4 regions of the Streptomyces sp. NPDC039430 genome follow, and region 4 is predicted to be linked to each of the others. Evidence: riboswitches for the same ligand, from Rfam matches in the RefSeq annotation. Region 4 holds a riboswitch; each other region holds the start of a gene.
The links. Region 4 has a riboswitch for cyclic di-AMP ahead of ACZ7LS_RS25880 (M23 family metallopeptidase). Riboswitches for the same ligand answer to the same signal wherever they lie in the genome.

Region 1: it holds a riboswitch for cyclic di-AMP, as region 4 does, so the genes downstream of both, ACZ7LS_RS27930 (M23 family metallopeptidase) here and ACZ7LS_RS25880 (M23 family metallopeptidase) in region 4, are expected to answer to the same signal.
Region 2: it holds a riboswitch for cyclic di-AMP, as region 4 does, so the genes downstream of both, ACZ7LS_RS09505 (transglycosylase SLT domain-containing protein) here and ACZ7LS_RS25880 (M23 family metallopeptidase) in region 4, are expected to answer to the same signal.
Region 3: it holds a riboswitch for cyclic di-AMP, as region 4 does, so the genes downstream of both, ACZ7LS_RS22440 (M23 family metallopeptidase) here and ACZ7LS_RS25880 (M23 family metallopeptidase) in region 4, are expected to answer to the same signal.

The regions. Positions count from the first base shown of each region.
Region 1 covers NZ_JBVKAK010000013.1:61,423-66,210, reverse strand. Annotated here, with positions in the region: gene ACZ7LS_RS27940 (M16 family metallopeptidase) at 1-886, shown strand, start outside; gene ACZ7LS_RS27935 (M16 family metallopeptidase) at 904-2,286, shown strand; cyclic di-AMP (ydaO/yuaA leader) riboswitch at 2,475-2,640, shown strand; gene ACZ7LS_RS27930 (M23 family metallopeptidase) at 2,654-3,430, shown strand; gene ACZ7LS_RS27925 (GntR family transcriptional regulator) at 3,624-4,313, shown strand; gene ACZ7LS_RS27920 (HPr family phosphocarrier protein) at 4,432-4,713, opposite strand.
Region 2 covers NZ_JBVKAK010000003.1:58,120-62,907, reverse strand. Annotated here, with positions in the region: gene ACZ7LS_RS09510 (amino acid permease) at 251-1,630, shown strand; gene ACZ7LS_RS09505 (transglycosylase SLT domain-containing protein) at 1,668-2,468, opposite strand; cyclic di-AMP (ydaO/yuaA leader) riboswitch at 2,473-2,627, opposite strand; gene ACZ7LS_RS09500 (hypothetical protein) at 3,364-3,981, opposite strand; gene ACZ7LS_RS09495 (hypothetical protein) at 3,985-4,788, opposite strand, start outside.
Region 3 covers NZ_JBVKAK010000009.1:20,970-25,757, forward strand. Annotated here, with positions in the region: gene ACZ7LS_RS22430 (PrsW family intramembrane metalloprotease) at 1-821, shown strand, start outside; gene ACZ7LS_RS22435 (aldo/keto reductase) at 870-1,814, opposite strand; gene ACZ7LS_RS22440 (M23 family metallopeptidase) at 2,016-3,041, opposite strand; cyclic di-AMP (ydaO/yuaA leader) riboswitch at 3,053-3,206, opposite strand; gene ACZ7LS_RS22445 (PP2C family protein-serine/threonine phosphatase) at 3,504-4,760, opposite strand.
Region 4 covers NZ_JBVKAK010000011.1:39,427-44,214, reverse strand. Annotated here, with positions in the region: gene ACZ7LS_RS25900 (aspartate aminotransferase family protein) at 1-253, shown strand, start outside; gene ACZ7LS_RS25895 (helix-turn-helix domain-containing protein) at 329-952, shown strand; gene ACZ7LS_RS25890 (DUF6126 family protein) at 976-1,206, shown strand; gene ACZ7LS_RS25885 (tyrosine-protein phosphatase) at 1,272-2,084, opposite strand; cyclic di-AMP (ydaO/yuaA leader) riboswitch at 2,529-2,693, shown strand; gene ACZ7LS_RS25880 (M23 family metallopeptidase) at 2,698-3,750, shown strand; gene ACZ7LS_RS25875 (SGNH/GDSL hydrolase family protein) at 3,921-4,745, shown strand; gene ACZ7LS_RS25870 (STM4011 family radical SAM protein) at 4,735-4,788, opposite strand, start outside.

The DNA of each region.
Region 1 (4,788 bases), on a different contig from region 4:
GACCGCGCTCGCGTACCCCGAGGGCCATCCGTACCACCACACCCCGATCGGCTCGATGGCCGACCTGGACGCGGCGACCCTGGAGGACGCCCGCGCGTTCTTCCGTACGAACTACGCGCCGAACAACGCGGTGCTCTCGGTCGTCGGCGACATCGACCCCGAGCAGACGCTCGGCTGGATCGAGAAGTACTTCGGCTCGATCCCCTCCCACGACGGCAAGCAGCCGCCGCGCGACGGTTCGCTCCCCGACACCATCGGTGAGCAGTTGCGCGAGGAGATCCACGAGGAGGTCCCGGCCCGCGCCCTGATGGCCGCGTACCGGCTGCCGCACGACGGCACCCGCGAGTGCGACGCCGCGGACCTGGCGCTGACCGTCCTCGGCGGCGGCGAGTCCTCCCGGCTCCATAACCGGCTGGTGCGCCGCGACCAGACCGCGGTCGCCGCGGGCTTCGGACTGCTGCGCCTGGCGGGCGCGCCCTCCCTCGGCTGGCTGGACGTGAAGACGTCCGGCGGGGTCGAGGTCCCGGAGATCGAGACAGCGGTCGACGACGAGCTGGCACGCTTCGCCGCGGAGGGCCCGACCGCCGAGGAGATGGAGCGGGCCCAGGCCCAGCTGGAGCGCGAGTGGCTGGACCGGCTCGGTACGGTCGCCGGCCGCGCCGACGAACTGTGCAGGTACGCCGTGCTCTTCGGCGACCCGCAGCTGGCGCTGACCGCCGTGACCCGCGTCCTGGACGTCACCGCGGAAGAGGTACGGGCCGTCGCCGCGGCGCGGCTGCGCCCCGACAACCGCGCGGTGCTGGTCTACGAACCGGTCACCGCCGACGGCGACGACGCCTCCGCCGATGAAGACGAGACCGACGAGCACGAGGGGGCGGACCAGTGACCGACGCTGCCGTGACCATGGACTTCCACCCGCGTCCGACAGCCGGCGAGGCCAGGCCCTGGGCCTTCCCCGCCCCCGGGCGCGGCGCTCTCGACAACGGACTGACGGTGCTGCGCTGCGACCGTCCCGGCCAGCAGGTGGTGGCGGTCGAGATCAATCTCGACGCCCCGCTGGACGCCGAGCCCGAGGGGCTCGACGGCATCGCCACCATCATGGCGCGGGCCTTCTCCGAGGGCACCGACAAGCGCAGCGCCGAGGAGTTCGCCGCCGAGCTGGAGCGCTGCGGCGCCACGCTCGACGCGCACGCCGACCACCCGGGCGTCCGGATCTCCCTGGAGGTCCCCGTCTCCAGGCTGCCCAAGGCGCTCGGTCTGCTCGCCGAGGCGCTGCGGGCCCCCGCCTTCGCGGACAGCGAGGTCGAGCGGCTCGTACGCAACCGTCTCGACGAGATCCCGCACGAGACCGCCAACCCGGGCCGCCGCGCCGCCAAGCAGCTGTCCAAGGAGCTGTTCCCGGCCTCCTCGCGCATGTCACGGCCGCGCCAGGGCACCGAGGAGACGGTGGAGCGCATCGACGCCGCGGGCGTGCGCGCCTTCTACGAGGCGCATGTGCGCCCCGCCACGGCCACCGCTGTGATCGTCGGTGATCTCACCGGCGTCGATCTCGACAAGATCCTCGCCGACACCCTCGGCACCTGGACCGGCGACACCGTCGCCCCCCGTCCCATGCCGCCCGTGACCGCCGACGACACGGGCCGTGTGGTGATCGTGGACCGCCCCGGCGCCGTCCAGACCCAGCTGCTGATCGGCCGCATCGGCGCCGACCGGCACGACCGGGTCTGGCCCGCCCAGGTCCTCGGCACGTACTGCCTGGGCGGCACGCTCACCTCCCGGCTCGACCGGGTGCTGCGCGAGGAGAAGGGCTACACCTACGGCGTACGGGCCTTCGGCCAGGTGCTGCGCTCCTCGGCGCCCGACGCGCCGGGCGGTGCGGCCGGCGCGGCGATGCTCGCCATCAGCGGCTCCGTGGACACCGCGTCCACCGGCCCGGCGCTGGACGACCTCTGGAAGGTGCTGCGCACCCTCGCGGCCGAGGGGCTGACCGACGCCGAGCGCGATGTGGCCGTCCAGAACCTGGTGGGGGTGGCCCCGCTGAAGTACGAGACGGCGGCCTCCGTCGCGAGCACGCTGGCCGACCAGGTCGAGCAGTACCTGCCGGACGACTTCCAGGCGCAGCTGTACGCGCGGCTGGCCGAGACCGGCACCGTCGAGGCGACGGCCGCGGCCGTCAACGCCTTCCCGGTGGACCGGCTCGTCACCGTGCTCGTCGGTGACGCCGCGCAGATCAAGGAGCCGGTCACGGCTCTCGGGATCGGCGAAGTGACGGTCGTCACGGGCTGATCCGGCCTCTTCGTGGAACCCCGGTGGCTTCGGCCGCCGGGGTTTCCCTTTATGTCCCTCTTTGAGGGGGAGGGTGGTTGTCTGCCCTGTGGTGTGCGCTACAAAGGGGCCTGTCTGTTTGGTGATTGAAAGACCACCCGCTTAACGTCGGTCCGGCTGTCCGCCAGTTGCGCCGCGTCCGCGGCACCGGACAGTCATCGCCGAGTCCCCGTCAGGCGCGAGCCTGGGGAGCCGGGGACCCACGAAGTCCCTGGGGTGAATCGGGTGTCGCCGCCGTGAGTGGCAGGCACGCCCGTAGGAGACCTTCCTGCTCCGAACCCGTCAGCTAACCCGGTAGGCGAGAAGGAAGGAAAGGACCAGCCACCCCATGGCGTTCACCCGTGCCACCGGGAAGCATCGTGCCCGCAGCCGTATGAGCCGCAGGAGCGCGGGCGTCGCGGGTGCCGCGACCCTCGCCGCCACCGGCGTCATCAGCACCCTCGCCGCTTCCCCGGCGCTCGCCGCCGACACCGGCGTGGCCGCCGCCCGGCCGACCGGTCTTGCCCAGGCCCTGGTCATCAACGACTCCCTCGCCGGCACCATCGACGCCCAGGCCGACGCGCAGCGCCGGGCCGCCGCCGAGGTCAGGGCGAGGGCCGCGGCGAAGGCGGAGGCGGCGCGCAAGGCGGAGGCCCGCGCCCAGGAGCTCCGCGCGGAGAAGGAGCGCGCGGCGCGGGCCGCCGAGCGCGAACGCCTCAACGCCTTCCAGCTCCCCATCGCCGGCTCGTACGTCACCACCGGTTACCGGGCGGGCGGCTCGCTCTGGTCCTCCGGCAGCCACTCGGGCGTCGACTTCCGCGCCGCCTCCGGCACGTCCGTCGTGGCCGTGGGCGCGGGCACCGTGGTCGAGGCGGGCTGGGGCGGCTCGTACGGCAACAACATCGTGCTGCGGATGAGCGACGGCACGTACACCCAGTACGGCCATCTCTCCTCGATCGGCGTCGCCGTCGGCCAGAGCGTCACCCCGGGGCAGCGGATCGGCGTCTCGGGCGCGACCGGCAACGTCACCGGGCCGCACCTCCACTTCGAGGCCAGGACGGGCCCCGACTACGGCTCGGACATCGACCCCGTCGCGTATCTGCGCGCGCACGGCGTGAACGTCTGACCACTCCGCCCCCCCGAAGGCCCCGGCGCAGCGCCGGGGCCTTCGGCGTCGCGTCCGCGCCCGCCGCGGTCCGCTGGCCAAAAGATATCCATGGATTCCGGGCACCCATCGGAAATTCGCGATGATTGCAATAGAGTCACGGAACAGGCGTCGATCGGCAGCGTTTCGCGCGGATTAAGGCGGAGGTTCGGACATGCGCATTCCCGCGCACTCGGTATGCACGGCTATTCGCGACGACATCATCTCCGGCGTATTCGAACGCGGCAGCCGGCTCACGGAGGAGCACCTGGCACGGCGCTACGGCGTCTCCCGCGTCCCGGTGCGCGAAGCCCTGCGCACGCTGGAGTCGGAGGGCTTCGTGACCACCCGCCGCCATGTCGGCGCCTGTGTGGCCGAGCCCACGGAGCAGGAGGCGGCCGACCTGCTCGACGTGCGGCTGCTGCTGGAGCCGCTGGGCGCCGCGCGCGCCGCCCAGCGCCGTACGGAAGCCCATCTCAAGGTCCTGCGCGGCCTGGTCAGACTGGGGCAGGAGCGGGCCCGCAGAGGCCAGGGCGAGGATCTGCGCTCACTGGGCGCCTGGTTCCACGAGACGCTCACGCAGGCGTCGGGAAGCCCGGCGCTCACCGCCCCGCTCACCCAGCTCCGGCACAAGATCGCCTGGATGTACGTGGTCGACCAGCCCGCCAGCCCCCTGGAGTCCTGGGCGGAGCACGGCGCGATCGTGGACGCCGTGGCGCGTGGCGACGCGGAGCGGGCGCGGACGCTGACGGCGCTGCACGCGGAGCGTACGGCGGCGGCGCACCGGCTGAAGCGACCGGAGCGCGGCCGGGAAAAGGTGAGGGTTTCGCAACATGCCGTAAACATCGCGAGCGTCCGCAATTAACAATCACGCCGTATACAAAGAAGAGAAATAGCCCGGCTGTCCTTTTTGCTGCCCGCATGGAAAACGGAGCCGGGGTCCACTGAATTCAGTGGACCCCGGCTCCGTCGTGGAAATACGCTCAGACCGTCTCGGGAAGCTCGTCGAGCCCTTCCGCGACCAGCTTCGCCAGCCGGTCGAGAGCGGCGTCGGCGCCCTCCGCCTCGGAAGCGAGGACGACCTCCTCGCCGCCCTGCGCGCCCAGGCCGAGCACCGCGAGCATCGACGCGGCGTTGACGGGGTTGCCGTCGGCCTTCGCGATCGTCACCGGGACGCCGGCGGCCGTGGCGGCGCGGACGAAGATGGAGGCGGGACGGGCGTGCAGGCCCTCGGCCCAGCCGACATTGACGCGGCGCTCAGCCATGGTGTTGCCCTTCAAGTCTCAAAAACGATGTCTAGACCAGCGTCTCATGTGCCACGAATTGCTCCGGTGCCGCCC
Region 2 (4,788 bases), on a different contig from region 4:
GTCGTCGCGTCGGGATCGGCTCGTTTTGCCCGGGAGGGCGTGGTCCGGGGACACTGCGTGGTGCCGCAGATCCCCCCACACCCCGAAGGCAGCCTGACCGCTCATGCACGACCAGACCCCGCCCGACACCTCGGCCCGTACCGACCCGGACCGGACGGCTACGGATTCGGATACGGGCACAGCCACGGCCACGGCCGCGGCGGCCGCTCGGACACCGCTCGCCGGCGGGCTCAAGCAGCGCCATCTGACCATGCTCGGCCTCGGCGGGGTCATCGGCGCCGGGCTCTTCGTCGGCTCGGGGGCCGGGATCGCGATGGCCGGGCCCGGGATCGTCGTCTCGTATCTGATCGCGGGCGCGCTCGCGATGTGTGTGATGCGGATGCTGGGCGAGATGTCGGCCGCGATGCCGTCGTCGGGCTCGTTCTCCGTGTACGCCGAGCGGGCGCTCGGCCGGTGGGCGGGGTTCAGCGCGGGCTGGCTGTACTGGTTCCTGCTGGTCGTCGTCCTCGCGGTGGAGGCGACGGGCGCGGCGCGGATCGCGAACGGCTGGCTGCCCTCGGTGCCGCAGTGGGCGTGGGTGCTGGTCTTCATGGTGTTCTTCACCGGCACGAACCTCGCCGCCGTGAAGAACTTCGGCGAGTTCGAGTTCTGGTTCGCCGCCCTGAAGGTGTTCGCGATCGTCGCGTTCCTGGTGCTCGGACTGCTGGCGGTCTTCGGCCTGCTGCCCGACACCGACCCCGTCGGCTTCACCCACCTCGCGGGACAGGACGGCTTCCTGCCCGGCGGCTGGCAGGGCGTCATCTCCGGTGTGCTCGCCGTCGTCTTCGCCTTCGGCGGCCTGGAGGTGGTCACGATCGCGGCGGCGGAGTCCGACGACCCGGTGCGCTCGGTGTCCCGGGCGGTGCGCAGCGCGGTGTTCCGGATCCTGTTCTTCTACGTCGGTTCGATGCTGGTCATCGTGACGGTGCTGCCCTGGACGGCGCAGCGGGCCGGGCTGAGTCCGTATGTCACCGTCCTCGACGCCATCGGCATCCCGTCCGCCGCGCAGATCATGAACATCGTGGTGTTCGTGGCCCTGCTGTCGGCGCTCAACGCCAACCTCTACGGATCGTCCCGGATGGTCTTCTCGCTGGCCGAACGGGGCGAGGCGCCGCGGTCCCTGCTGACGGTGAGCGGCGGCGGTGTGCCCCGGCGGGCGGTCCTCGCGTCCGTGGCGTTCGGCTTCGTGTCGGTGCTGCTCAATCTCCGCTGGCCCGACTCGGTCTTCCTGTACATGCTCAACGCGGTCGGCGCGGTGCTCCTCTTCGTCTGGGCCTTGATCGCCGTGTCGCAGCTGCGGCTGCGGCGCCGTATCGAGCGGGAGGCACCGGAGCGGCTGGTGCTGAGGATGTGGCTCTTCCCGGGGCTGACATGGGCCACGCTCGCCGCGATGGCGGTCGTCTTCGGTCTGATGCTGACGAATGACGCGGCGCGCCCGCAGCTGCTGTGGTCCCTGGGCGCGGCGGCGCTGGTGCTGGCGGCGGCTGGGGTACGGGAGCTGCGCGCGCGGCGCGCCTGGCCGGGGAGCGGCGGGGACACGGGACACGGGACGGGGACACGCGCGAACGCCGGCAGGCCGGACAGGCCCTGAGGGCTGTCCGGCCTGCCGCGACGGGCGTGAGGGCCTGTCAGTAGGGGCCGTTCACGTTGTCGATCGAGCCGTAGCGGTCGGCCGCGTAGTTGCTCGCGGCGGTGATGTTGGCGACCGGGTCGTAGCTGTCCGTCGACGTACCGGGCACGTGGTAGGCCTGGAACGTCGGGTCGATGACCTGCAGGAGGCCCTTGGACGGGGTGCCGGCGGCGGCGTTCGAGTCCCAGTTGTTGATGGCGGACGGGTTGCCCGAGGACTCGCGCATGATGTTGCGGTAGATGCCGTCGTAGGAGCCGGGGATGCCGTGCTGCGCCATGACGTCCAGCGACTCCCGGATCCAGCCGTCCAGGTCGTCGGTGTACGTCGTCGCGGCCGTCTGGGTGGCGGCGCCCGTATCGGCTGCGGCGCTCGCGTCGGTGGTGGCGCTCTCGTCGGCCGTTGAGTCGGCGGTGGAGTCGGCAGGGGCCTCCGACGCGGAGTCCGCCGCGAGCGTCAGCGTGAGACCGGGGTGGATCAGCGACGGGTTGCCGCCGATGACGTCACGGTTGTCCTCATAGAGCTTCTGCCAGCCGCCGCTGATCGAGTACGTGTCCGCGATCCTGGACAGCGAGTCCCCCCAGACCACGGAGTAGGTCGCCGGGACGTCCGTCTGAACGGCGGCGGCCGGAGCCATGGACACCTTGGCGTCGGCGGTGGCGGCGGTGTGCGCCGGGGCCGCTTCCGCGGTGGTCGCGGCCAGCAGGGGGAAGGCGAGTACGGCACCGCCCGTGCCCGCGGTGACGAGGCCTCTGGCGACGGGGTTGTTCTTGGGACGACGGTGCTTAGCCTTTGAGGCCATGACGAATTCCTCTCCTCCGCCTGCGAGGTGAGCTGTCGGGTTCGAGCTGGAGATGCCCGGCCGCACTGTGAATGCGGCTTCACCCCAAGCCGGCCCGTAGTACGGATCGGCGACTTACCTGGGTCCCCCGCTCCTGCCGTACGTGGGTGGGTGTGGGTTTCCGGACGGCGGCAGGATTCGGCGTTCCATCCGGAGTGACGAGAACGTAAGCGAGGACGCCCGGACGAAACAAGCCCTGAATTCACAACGGAATCCAATTCACGATTCCAACCCGGAAAGATCTCGTTACCCACCCGATACCGGGGCTCTCAACTCGCCTTCTCCGTGGACGAAATGAACGAGGAGGCGGCGCTCGCAACCCGGCACTTACGTGACACACATCACGCCCATGACGGAAATGTCCAGCTCACGGGGGTTCCAAGGGAGTGGAAAGTCACATGAACGCTACATAAATGGACTTCGGGGAGAACGGAGATAAATCGCCCATAAAGGAGCGATCCGGCCTGGTCGGTCCGGCCTCGACAGTCCCACCCATGACTGGAAATTCGGGCGTCCCACCGGGCGCCGAATCGCGCTTGATCACGTAATTCGGAAGCCGCCGGGGACGGCCCCTCGCGGACCCCGGCGGACCCCGGCGGATCCCGGGCGAGCCGCTTCTCACGGCAATTGCACCGCTCAACGCCATTGAATTGGCGGAGCCGTGCGCGTTTCTGACCTTCTGTCGTTTCCGAACACGGTCGTGCCACGCGTCAGTTCCGTGGCAGCCTTTCACCGAAGAGTGGATCGAAATCGGCGACCACCCTTCAGCAAAAGGCAGTTCGCGGCCGAAGGGGGAGCGTGGCCGGTCCCACGCTCCCCCTTCGGCCGCCTGCGCGCACCGCGCGCGCGTCCGGCGCTATATGCCCAACTCGGCGAGCCGGCGCGCCGGTTCGTTGCGCCGCCAGGCGATGACCAGGAAGGCGATCAGCCCGAGGACGGGCAGGGCGCAGACGCTCCAGCTCAGCGACAGGGGCGGGCCCGGCTGGTCGAGGACGGTCAGGTGCTTGAGGGTCCCCGTGCCATGACCCTCGGGGCCGTCGATGGCGAAGGTGAGCGCCACGTCGCCCGGGTCGGGGAAGGACTTGATGTCCAGACCCCAGACATCGAGTTTGCGGGGGTGGCGTGCCAGCGGCGTGACGCGGTCATCGGAGTCGAGGCCGGTGGCGTCACGGGTGAGCGTGCCGGATTTGCCCGCTATCCCCCCTTCGGGGGCGAAGGTGAAGTCCAGCGACTGCATGGCACGCAGCGGCCAGGTGGAGAACCCGACGGTCAGGCTGTACGGGCCCGCCTGTACGCGTTCCGTGTGCACGATCCCGACCGGCTCGTAGGCGGCGGCAGGCGCGGCCGACGCGAAGAGCAGGGCCGCCACCGCGGACAGCGCGAGGACCAGGGAGCGTACGCGGCGGGCCGGGGGCCGGCGAGCGGTGGTGCGTGAGGACGGCGCCGGGGCGGGGCCGGTGAGAGGGCTGTGCACGGATCAGTTGCCTTCCGGGCTGGAGGTCGGGGTATTGGCGCGCAGGATGACGGCGAAGCGCGCGCCGAGGAAGCCGGCGAGGGCGCCGAAGGCCAGGCCCACGACGGCGGCGGTCAGCAGACCGGCGGCGTCGGGAGTGCCGGAATCACCGAGCAGGGACTTCTGGAGGAGCACCGAGACGCTGATCACCAGTCCGCCGGACGCGCCCAGGAGCTGGGGCAGCCACCGATTCGACCAGCCACGCGTCGAGCCCAGCCACAGCAGTGTTTCGATGACCGCCGCCGCCAGGAGCATGAACATGGGGATGCTCGCGGGCAGTTCCGGGGCCTTGTCGCCGAGGTTGTCGCGCAGCGGCAGGCCCTGCGAGGCGGCGTAGACGTGGGAGGCCCACGGGGAGAACCACCACAGGAAGCCCTGGATGGCGGCGAGGGTGCCGCTGATGGCGAGGACGGCTCCCCTGCCGAGGGTGAGCCCTCCCATGATGACCAGGAGGACGGCGAAGAAGACGGTGCCCGCGACGACCGGTTCGAAGGGCAGGGGCAGGGCGGCGAAGGCGTTGGTGGTGATGGGGCTGAACGTCATCAGGACAGGGATGCTGACGATCAGTCCGACCCGGCCCCAGCGTTCCGCGCGGGCCGCGGCGAAGACGATGACGCTGCCGACCATCGTGAGCGAGACCGAGATGAACAGCCCGACGTGCGGTGGTGAGTCGAGTACGGCGTCGAATCCGTACAGCGAGTGCCACCACAGATCCAGCAGCCCGTAGAGCAGGAAGAGCGCACCGCCCGTCCCGGCGACCAGATAGCC
Region 3 (4,788 bases), on a different contig from region 4:
TCTTCCGCAGACGGGCCCTCACCGGGCTCGTCGACGGCGTCGTGATCGCGGGGTTCAGCGCCACCGGCTTCGCCTTCACCGAGAACATCCTCTATCTCGGCAGCGCCTTCGGCGAGGACCAGCACCTGGGCAACTCCGGCCTGGCCTCCGTCACGGCCGCGACCTTCTTCGTACGGGTCGTCATGTCGCCGTTCGCCCATCCCCTCTTCACCGTGCTCACCGGCATCGGCTTCGGCCTGGCGGCGACGGCGGCCCGCCACCAGAGGATGCGCCGGTTCGCCCTGCCCCTGCTCGGCCTGGCCCTGGCGATGGGCCTGCACGCGCTGTGGAACGGGTCGGGGGCGGTCTTCGGCCCGTACGGCTTCTATGTGGTGTACGGCGTGTTCATGGTGCCGGTCTTCGCCCTGCTGACCTGGCTGGCGATCTGGAGCCGCCAGCGCGAGCTGCGCACGGTCGGGTCCGAGCTCCCCGCGTACGCCGCGGCCGGCTGGCTGACCCCGGCCGCGCCCCTCGCGCTCTCCTCCATGCGGGCGCGCACCCTGGCGCGTGACTTCGCGGGCCGTACGTACGGACCGTGGGCGGCCAGATCGGTCGGGGAGTACGAGGCGTTCGCGACGTCCCTGGCGTTTCTGCGCCACCGGGCCCACCGGGGTGTGGTGGGCCCGGACTTCATCGAGCGCGAGCAGGAGCTGCTGCACCATCTGTGGCAGCGCAGGGAGATAGCCGGGCCCGCGCTGACCTATGCGGCGCGGGCCACGGGCCGGGTGCGGGTGCCGCCGCCGTACATCGACTACGACGGCTACAACCCGTACCGCCAATGAGGAACCTGGCTCATGACCAACCAACCTGGCATATGTCGGGCGAGGGCCTCAGGCGGAGGCCGTGGTGAGCTCCGCCAGCTCCTCCGCCGTCAGCTCAAGGGCCGCCGCCGCCAGCAGCGCGGGCAACTGCTCGGTCGTACGCGCGGACGCGAGCGGTGCGACCACCGTCGGCTGCGCCGCCAGCCAGGCCAGTGCGACGGTCGCGACCTCGGCGCCCCGCGCCCCGGCGATCCGGTCCAGCGCGGTCAGGACCTTGCTGCCCCGCTCGGACTCCAGATACGTGGCCGCGCGGTCGGCGCGGGGACTGTCGACCGTGGTCCCGGGACGGTACTTGCCGGTGAGGAAGCCCGAGGCCAGCGCGAAGTACGGCACGGCCGAGAGGCCGTGACGCCGGACGGTGTCCTGCAGCTCGCCCTCGTACGTGTCCCGCGAGACCAGGTTGTAGTGCGGCTGGAGCGCCACATAGCGGGCCAGCCCCTCGCGCTCCGAGAAGGCGAGCGAGGCGGCCAGCCGCTCCGCGCTGATGTTGGAGGCGCCGAGCGCGCGGACCTTGCCCGCCGTCACCAGCTGGTCGAGGGCGGTGACGATCTCCTCGACCGGGACCTCGGGGTCGTCGAAGTGCGTGTAGTAGAGGTCGATGTAGTCCGTACGGAGCCGACGCAGGGACTCCTCGACGCCGGCCTTGATGGTGGCGGCCCGGAGCCCCTTGTACTGCGGGTGCCCGCCGACCTTGGTCGCGACCAGCACCTCGGAGCGATTGCCGCGCGAGGCGATCCAGTTGCCGATGACGGTCTCGGATTCACCGCCCTTGTGGCCCGGCACCCAGGCGGAGTACAGGTCGGCGGTGTCGATGAAGTTCCCGCCTGCGGCGGCGTACGCGTCGAGGACGGCGAAGGAGGCCGTCTCGTCGGCGGTCCAGCCGAAGACATTGCCGCCGAGGGCGAGCGGGAAGACGTGCAGATCGGAAGAGCCCAGTGGGCGCAGAGCGGTCATAGGCGGCTGCAACTCCCGAAGGGGTCCGCCCTATTCCGCTCCACGCCCCGATAGGGACCGTATGGGGGAATGTCCGCCGAACTCGCGGCCCCACGAAACCGCGGCCCCACGAACCCAACGGGCTCGCGAACCCAACGGGCCCACGAGCCCACAGGCTCGCGGGCCCACAGGCTCGCGGGGGAAGGTCCGTGGAGACGAGGTCTACGGGTTGAGGCCCTTGCCGCGCAGCCAGCTCATCGGGTCGATGCCCGAGCCGCCCGCCGTGTGGACTTCGAGGTGCAGATGGGCGCCGGTCACGTTGCCGGTCGCGCCGACCCTGCCGATGACCTCGCCGGTGCTGACCTTCTGCCCGGCGCTCACGCTGATCGAGGACTGGTGGGCGTACCAGATCTCCGTGCCGTCATCGAGCTCCAGGACCGTGCGGTATCCGTACGAGCCCGACCAGCCGGCCGACTTGACGGTGCCGCTGTGCACGGCCTTGAGCGGGGTGCCCGTCGGCGCGGCGAAGTCCAGGCCGGTGTGCTGGCCGGAGGACCACAGCGAGCCGGCCTGACCGTAGGTCGAGGTGATCGTGTACGAGGAGGTGGGGATCGCGTAGCTGGCGGCCAGCTTGGCCAGCCGCGCCTTCTCCGCCTTGGCCCTGGCCTCGGCCTCGGCCTTCTTCTTCGCCTCTTCGATCTTCTTCTCGGCCTCGGACTGCTGCTTCTTGGCCTCGGCCGCGGCCTTCTCGGCCGCCGCCGACTCCGCGGCCGCCTTCTGCGCCGCGTCGGCCCCGGTCTGCTGCGCCTCGGCCTGCTGGAGGATACGGGCGCGCAGCGCCTCTCCCGCGTCGGTGGCGCCCTGTTCGGTGTCCGAGGCCGTGAGCCCGGCGGTGGTGAGCGGGGCGGCGAGCACCTCGGACTCGGAGTCGTCCGAGGCGAGCGAGCCCATTCCCGGCAGAGACTTGGCGTCCGGAAGATTGTCCGCGATCGCGTCGGGCAGGGATATGGAGACCGCGGGCTTGTCCTGCGCGGTGGCGATGCCGCCCGCGCCGACGGCGGCGATGACGCCCACGCCGAGGACGGTGGAGCTACGGGCCAGTCCGCGCTGCTTGGCGACGCGATGCCGGCCGCGTACGGGCCGTATGGACTCCTCGGTGGGATTCCATTCCCCCCATGCCCTGTCCGGCTCGTCGCCGTGGGAGCGCGTTTCGAAGAGGGCTTCGGGGGCAGGCTTGTTGGACGCCACTGAGGCGTACTCCTTTCCTTCCTTCTCGCCTACCGGGTTAGCTGACGGGTTCGGAGCAGGAAGGTCTCCTACGAGCGCTCCTGCCGCACAAGGCGACAGAAAACACCCGATTCACCCCAATTGGTGGTTCCCCGGTTCCCTTGCGGGATTCGGCGCGTGCGCACGGTGCCATCTCTTACGACGGCTGGGACGACCGCGCTGCGTTATCGAACGTTAATAGAGACCCGGGCCTTATTCCAAGCTGTTCCGGGTGATCGTTAACGACTTCGCATCGGACGTACCGGGACGGAAGGGAACGGAATCGGGCGAGTTGACGGCCCATCAGGGCGGCTCGCATTTCTGACGGTGTGTCAAATGTTATGCGGAGGGATACCTCTCGACTACGGACGGTGGCGAGGGGTCCGGCCGGACGCATCCGTCCGGCGATCCGGCTGACGACGCCGGCTGATGGCTCCGGCCGTCTCACGGCACCAAGGGCATGGTCCTGCGCCGCTCCGGCTCACCCTCCGAGGGCCGGCTGACCGCCAGCAGCGCCATGTCGTCCTGGCTCCCGCCGCCCGTGTGCCGCCGCACATCGTCGATGAGCGCCTGGAGCATCTCGTCGGGCCCCTGGAAGACCCGGCCGTCGAGCCGTTCGCGCGGGACGTAGAAAACCCCGTGGGCATCACGCGCCTCGGTCAGCCCGTCCGTATAGAAGAGCAGCGTCGCGCCTTCCGGATACGCGGCCTGCTCGGCGCGGTCCGGCCACATACCCAGTTCGCTCATCCCGAGCGGCAGCGCGGGGTCGGTCGCGACGAGCATCCGCACCTCGCCGTCGCCGCACACCAGCAGCGGCTCGGGGTGGCCGCGGTTGACCAGCCGCACCACACCCTCGTCGTGCGGGATCTCGGCCAGTACGGCCGTCGTGAACCCCTCGAAGATATCGAGCGCGTCCTGCCGTGTCCCCTCCCGCCGGAGAGCCCGCTCCAGCCGCTGCGCGACCGCCTCCAGCGAACTCTCCTGCTCGGCGGCCTCCCGGAAGGACCCGATGACCACCGCCACCGCTTCGACCGCGTCAAGACCCTTCCCCCGTACATCCCCGACCACCAGCCGCACCCCGTACGGCGTGTCCTGTACGGCGAAGAGGTCCCCGCCGATGAACGCGCCCTCCTGCGCCGCCTCGTACCGCGCGGCGATCCGCAGCCCCCCGATCCGTTCGGCGGGTCTGGGCAGCACCGCGCGCTGGGCGGTCTCGGCGATGATGCGGGCGGAGGCCAGCCGCTCACCGCTGCGCCGTACGACACCGTTGATGTACAGCGCCAGCAGGGACACGACCAGCACCGTCAGCACCTCGCTGATCGACTCCACCTGGAACTGGGTGTCCGCGTGGATGTGCAGCACCACCTCGGCGACCAGCGAGGTGAGGGCGATGACGAGCGTGCCTGCCATCGGATAGAACGGGGCGGCGACCAGCGGAGCCGCGGCGAAGAGGGGGGACGCGGTGACGCGCGTCGGGGTCACGAGGTCGAAGATCACCCCGGCGACGATCACCAGCACGGGCAGCACCCGTACCAGCCTGCGTCCGGTACGGCCGCGTCCCGCGGGATACCGGCCGCCGCCGCGGACGTTGTCACCGGCCGTCCAGAAACCCGTTCCGCGACCTGCCCAGATACCGGCGTCCTCAGCCGCCCGCCGGCCTGTGCCGCCCGTGCCCTTTCCGAGCTTCCTCAGTCTCCACACCAGTGGTCTCCTGCCCGGTCCGCCGACT
Region 4 (4,788 bases):
CCAGGCGGCCCGCAAGGGACTCTTCGCGCAGATGGTGGTCGTACCGCTGCTCCAGAAGCACCGGATCCTCACCCAGGTCTCCGGCGACCAGCTGGAAGTGATCAAGCTGATTCCGCCGCTGACCATCGGGGAGCGGGAGGTCGAGCGCTTCGTGGAGGCCTTCACGGCGGTCATGGACGACGCCCACGGTGGTGGCGGACTGATGTGGGACTTCGGCAGGACCCTGGTGAAGCAGGCCGTGGCCAACCGATAGCGCGTCCGGAGGGCTGCGCTTTGCCTCCGAGGTAAGAAATTTGCCTCGGAGGAAAGTTCCTGGCGCAATGGACACATGAGCACACCTCCCGCCGGAGAGGCCGGCGAAGACCTGTCCGGCCGGCTGCCCGATGTCGCTCCCCGCCTGCGCGACCTGCGCCGGGGCCGGCGCCTCACCCTGGAGACCGCCGCCCGGCGGGCCGGGCTCTCCCCGGCCCATCTCTCCCGGCTGGAAACCGGCCGCAGACAACCGTCGCTGCCGATGCTGCTGAGCCTCGCCCGTATCTACGGTACGACCGTATCCGAGCTGCTCGGGGAGATCGTGCCGGAACGCGATCCCATCGTCCGGGCCGACCGGATGGAACCGGTCGAGGCCGACGGCTGGACCTACTACCAGGCGGGCGGCTCGGGCCGGGCCATGCAGCCGCTGCGGCTCCAGGTCCCGTACGGGGCGCAGGGTGACCTCGTCCGCGTACACGCGGGTGAGGAGTGGCTCCATGTTCTCGAAGGACGCCTGCGGCTGACTCTCGGGGACGCCGTGCACGTACTCGGCCCCGGGGACAGCGCGCACTTCGACTCGCTCACCCCGCACCGGATCGCGGCGGCCGGACCCGAGGGGACCGAGCTGCTCTTCGTCCATACCCTGCTGCAGAGCCCCGCCGCCGAGTTGTGCCTCGGCGCCGGGGCCCATCGCCGCTGACCTGCTGAGAGAGGTCTGCCACCATGCCCGAGCCGGAGAACCCCGTGTCGGAGAACCCCGTGCAGGAGAACGCCGTGCCGGAGAACGTTGCGCCCGAGAACGCCGTGCAGGAGAACGCCGTGCCCGGTCATGTCATGAAGGAGGAGGGGAAGTTCCCCCGCGGGCTGGTCATCCGGCTCTTCGCCTATCTGATCGCCGGCCATCTCTTCGCGGCCTTCCTCTATCTGCTCTTCGAGATGGGCTCGCGGGGGTAGCGGCCCGGGGCGGCGGAGCGGGGGGCGGCTCGGGCGGGGCGGCCAGGGGTTTCGCCGTCGCTCGGTCAGCCCTCGTCGAGAAGGCGGGCGCGGAGCCGCTCGCGGGTCTCGGGGGCGAGCCCGAGCCCCTCGGTCAGATAGCGGTCCGTGGTGCCCCAGGTCTTCTCGATGGTCTCGAAGGCCGCCGCGAGGTACTCGGCGCGAGCGTCGAAGAGCGGACTGAGGAGCTCCATCACCTCCGAGGACATCCCGGCGGACGAGCTGTCGCTGCGGCGGATCGGGTAGCGGCGGCTCGGGTCGTTCGACTTGAGGTAGTCGGCCTCGATCGCCTCGGGCTCCACCCCGACGGCGAGCAGGGACACCGCGATGGAGAGCCCCGCCCGGTCCTTGCCCGCCGCGCAGTGCATGAGCGCGGGGACGCTGTCCTCGGCGAGCGAGTGCAGGACGCGGCTGTGCTCGGCGGTGCGTTCCGTGATGATCGTCCGGTACGAGTCGATCATCCGGTTCGCCGCCTTGCCGTCCGAGAGGAGCGAGCGCAGCTGGTCGAGATCGCCGTCCCGCACCATCAGCCAGAACTCGGCGCCGTCCGCCGGATCGGTGAGCGGCAGGTTCACATTGCGTACGCCGGGCAGCTCCACGTCCGCGCCGTCGAGCTTCAGATCGGCGCCGTTGCGGAAGTCGAAGATGGTGTGCAGGCCGAGGGAGGTGAGGAAGGCGGCGTCGGCCGGGGTGGCGTTGGCGAGATGCCCGCTGCGGAAGAGCCTGCCGTGGGCCACCCGCCGGCCGTCCGTGGTCGGCAGCCCGCCCACGTCGCGGAAGTTGCGCACGCCGGACAACTCGGGCTCTGTCGACGGGACCTGCGGCAGCTGCTGCGTCACGGCGTGCTCCTCCGTGTCTGCCGTCGGCGCGGCTCGCCGACGATGTCGATTCCCGACCCTACGACATTTGTTCCTCAGGCAACCTGTAGCAATCAGCCCAGCGCCCGAGGGGGCAGAAGCGCATTATTCGGACACGCTGTGCCGGTGAATATCGCCCACATGCCCATCTGTCCGGAATGGGTGATTCCGTATAACCTGCCCCGGTCGCGGGGGAGATGGGCTCGGGGCCGTGAGCAGGATCATATCCGTGACGTTGCGTGGTGGTATCGGGAAGGGGAATTGCTCCCCCGTAAGGAAATTGGAGACCGGAATCCACACAGGGTGACCGGATAACCCGGGCGATATCCGGAACGGGTGCGACCGCGGGAATACGGCATCTTGTTCCGGCCGTCCGGCTCGCTTACCTTCAGCCTCAATCCGAGCGGATCGCCGAATCCTGCCGCCGCTTGGAATTCGCATCCATCCATCAACGCGTGGCAGGAGCGGGGGACCCAGGTAGTACGCCGGTCCGGAACTCCGGACGGCTTGGGGTGAAGTCGCGCACCACGCGCGGCCGGGCAGCTCCAGCCCGAACCCGACAGCTCACCTCGCAGGCGCCGGAGAGGAATTCGCCATGCCCGCGAAGGGTAAGCACCGCCGTCCCAAGACCAATCCCATCTCGCGCGGATTCATCGCCGCCGGCACGGGTGGCGCGGCCATCGCGCTTCCGCTCATCGGCGCCACCGGCGCGCACGCCGCGGAGAAGGCCGCTCCCGCGACCGCCCCGCAGGCCGCTGTTCCCGCCTCGGCGCACACGGCCCAGAATCTGTCCGGCGCCCAGCAGCGGGCCGAGACGAAGCAGGCCGCCGTCCGGGCCGCCGCCACCAAGGTCGCGAGGACCTACACCGTGGTCGCCGGGGACTATCTCTCGAAGATCGCCGTCGAGCACCATGTCCGCGGCGGCTGGCACAAGCTGTACCAGGACAACCGCGAGGCCGTCGGCGACAACCCGTCGCTGATCCACCCGGGCCTCAAGCTGACCCTCGGCGCGAGGGCCGCGGCGAGTTCCCCGTCCGAGGCTCCGGCGGAGCCCTCCAGCTCCTCGGCCGACACCGCCTCCTCGCCCGCCGACACCGCCGATTCCTCCTCGGCCGACTCCGCCACCGCGTCGTCCGGCGACACCGCGTCCGGCGACTCGTCGTCGAGCGGCTCGACGGACGAGTCCGCCGCCTCGGCCGCCGAACAGGCCCCCGCCGCCGACACCGCGGAGCCGAGCACCGGTTCCGGCTTCACCGCGCCGGTCGACGGACCCACCTCCACGCCGTACCGCGCCTCCGGCTCCAGCTGGTCCAGCGGCTACCACACCGGTGTCGACTTCTCGGCGTCCTCGGGCACCCCCGTCAAGGCGGTCGGCGACGGCACGGTCGTGACGGCCGGCTGGGGCGGCTCGTACGGCAACCAGATCGTCATCCAGCACAGCGACGGCATGTACTCGCAGTACGGCCACCTGTCGTCCCTGGAGGTCTCCGCGGGCGACACCGTCAGCGCGGGCCAGCAGATCGGACTCTCCGGTTCCACGGGCAATTCCACCGGACCGCACCTGCACTTCGAGATCCGCACCGGCCCCGAGTACGGCTCGGACGTCGACCCGGTCGCCTACCTCCGGGAGCACGGCGTCAACCTCTGACCCGTCAGATCACCTCGGCCCATTCCGCTGCCCGGCACTTTCCGTGCCGGGCAGCGGAGGTTTGCGGCTATTCCCGCTTGGCCGAATCTTGACCGATGGCATATCTCACCCGGCGTCAACCCCTCCTTACGGTCGCGTAGGTCACATATGCCGGTGAATGATGTGGTGCTGTGGCAGACGATTCGAGATCAAGAAGAAATGGCGTACTCGGGTCCTACGCGGCGATCGGCGACAGCTTCACCGAGGGGGTGGGTGATCCGGGCCCCGACGGGACATATGTCGGCTGGGCGGACCGGTTCGCGGTCCTGCTCGCCGACCAACTGGCGGTCTCGGGTGCGACGGAGAACACCGCCCACGGCCATTTCCGGTACGCCAATCTCGCCGTACGCGGCCGGCTCCTCGACCAGATCGTCGACGAACAGATACCGCGCGCGAAGGAACTCGCCCCGGATCTGGTGACGTTCTGCGCCGGCGGCAATGACATCATCCGGCCCGGCACCGACCCCGACGATGTCGCCGAACGTTTCGAGCGGGCCGTCGCCGATCTCTCCGGCGCAGTCGGCACGGTCATGGTGACCACCGGCTTCGACACCCGGGGCGTGCCCGTGCTGCGCCATCTGCGCGGCAAGATCGCCACGTACACCGCCCATGTGCGGGCCATCGCGGACCGCTACGACTGCCCGGTGCTCGATCTCTGGTCGCTCAAGTCCGTCCAGGACAGGCGCGCCTGGGACGGCGACCGGCTGCATCTGTCACCCGAGGGGCACACCCGCGTCGCGTTGCGCGCCGCGCAGGTGCTCGGCCTCGATGTGCCCGCGGACCCGGATCAGCCATGGCCGCCACAGCCCCCGCGCGGAACGCTGGAGGTGCGGCGCGACAACATCCACTGGGCGCGCGAGTATCTGGTGCCGTGGATCGGGCGACGGCTGCGCGGCGAGTCGTCCGGCGATCATGTCGAGGCGAAACGCCCCGACCTTCTGCCCCTCAAACACTGATCCGCGGAGACTCCCCAGCCGTGGTGGGTCCGGCCGGTCGTAT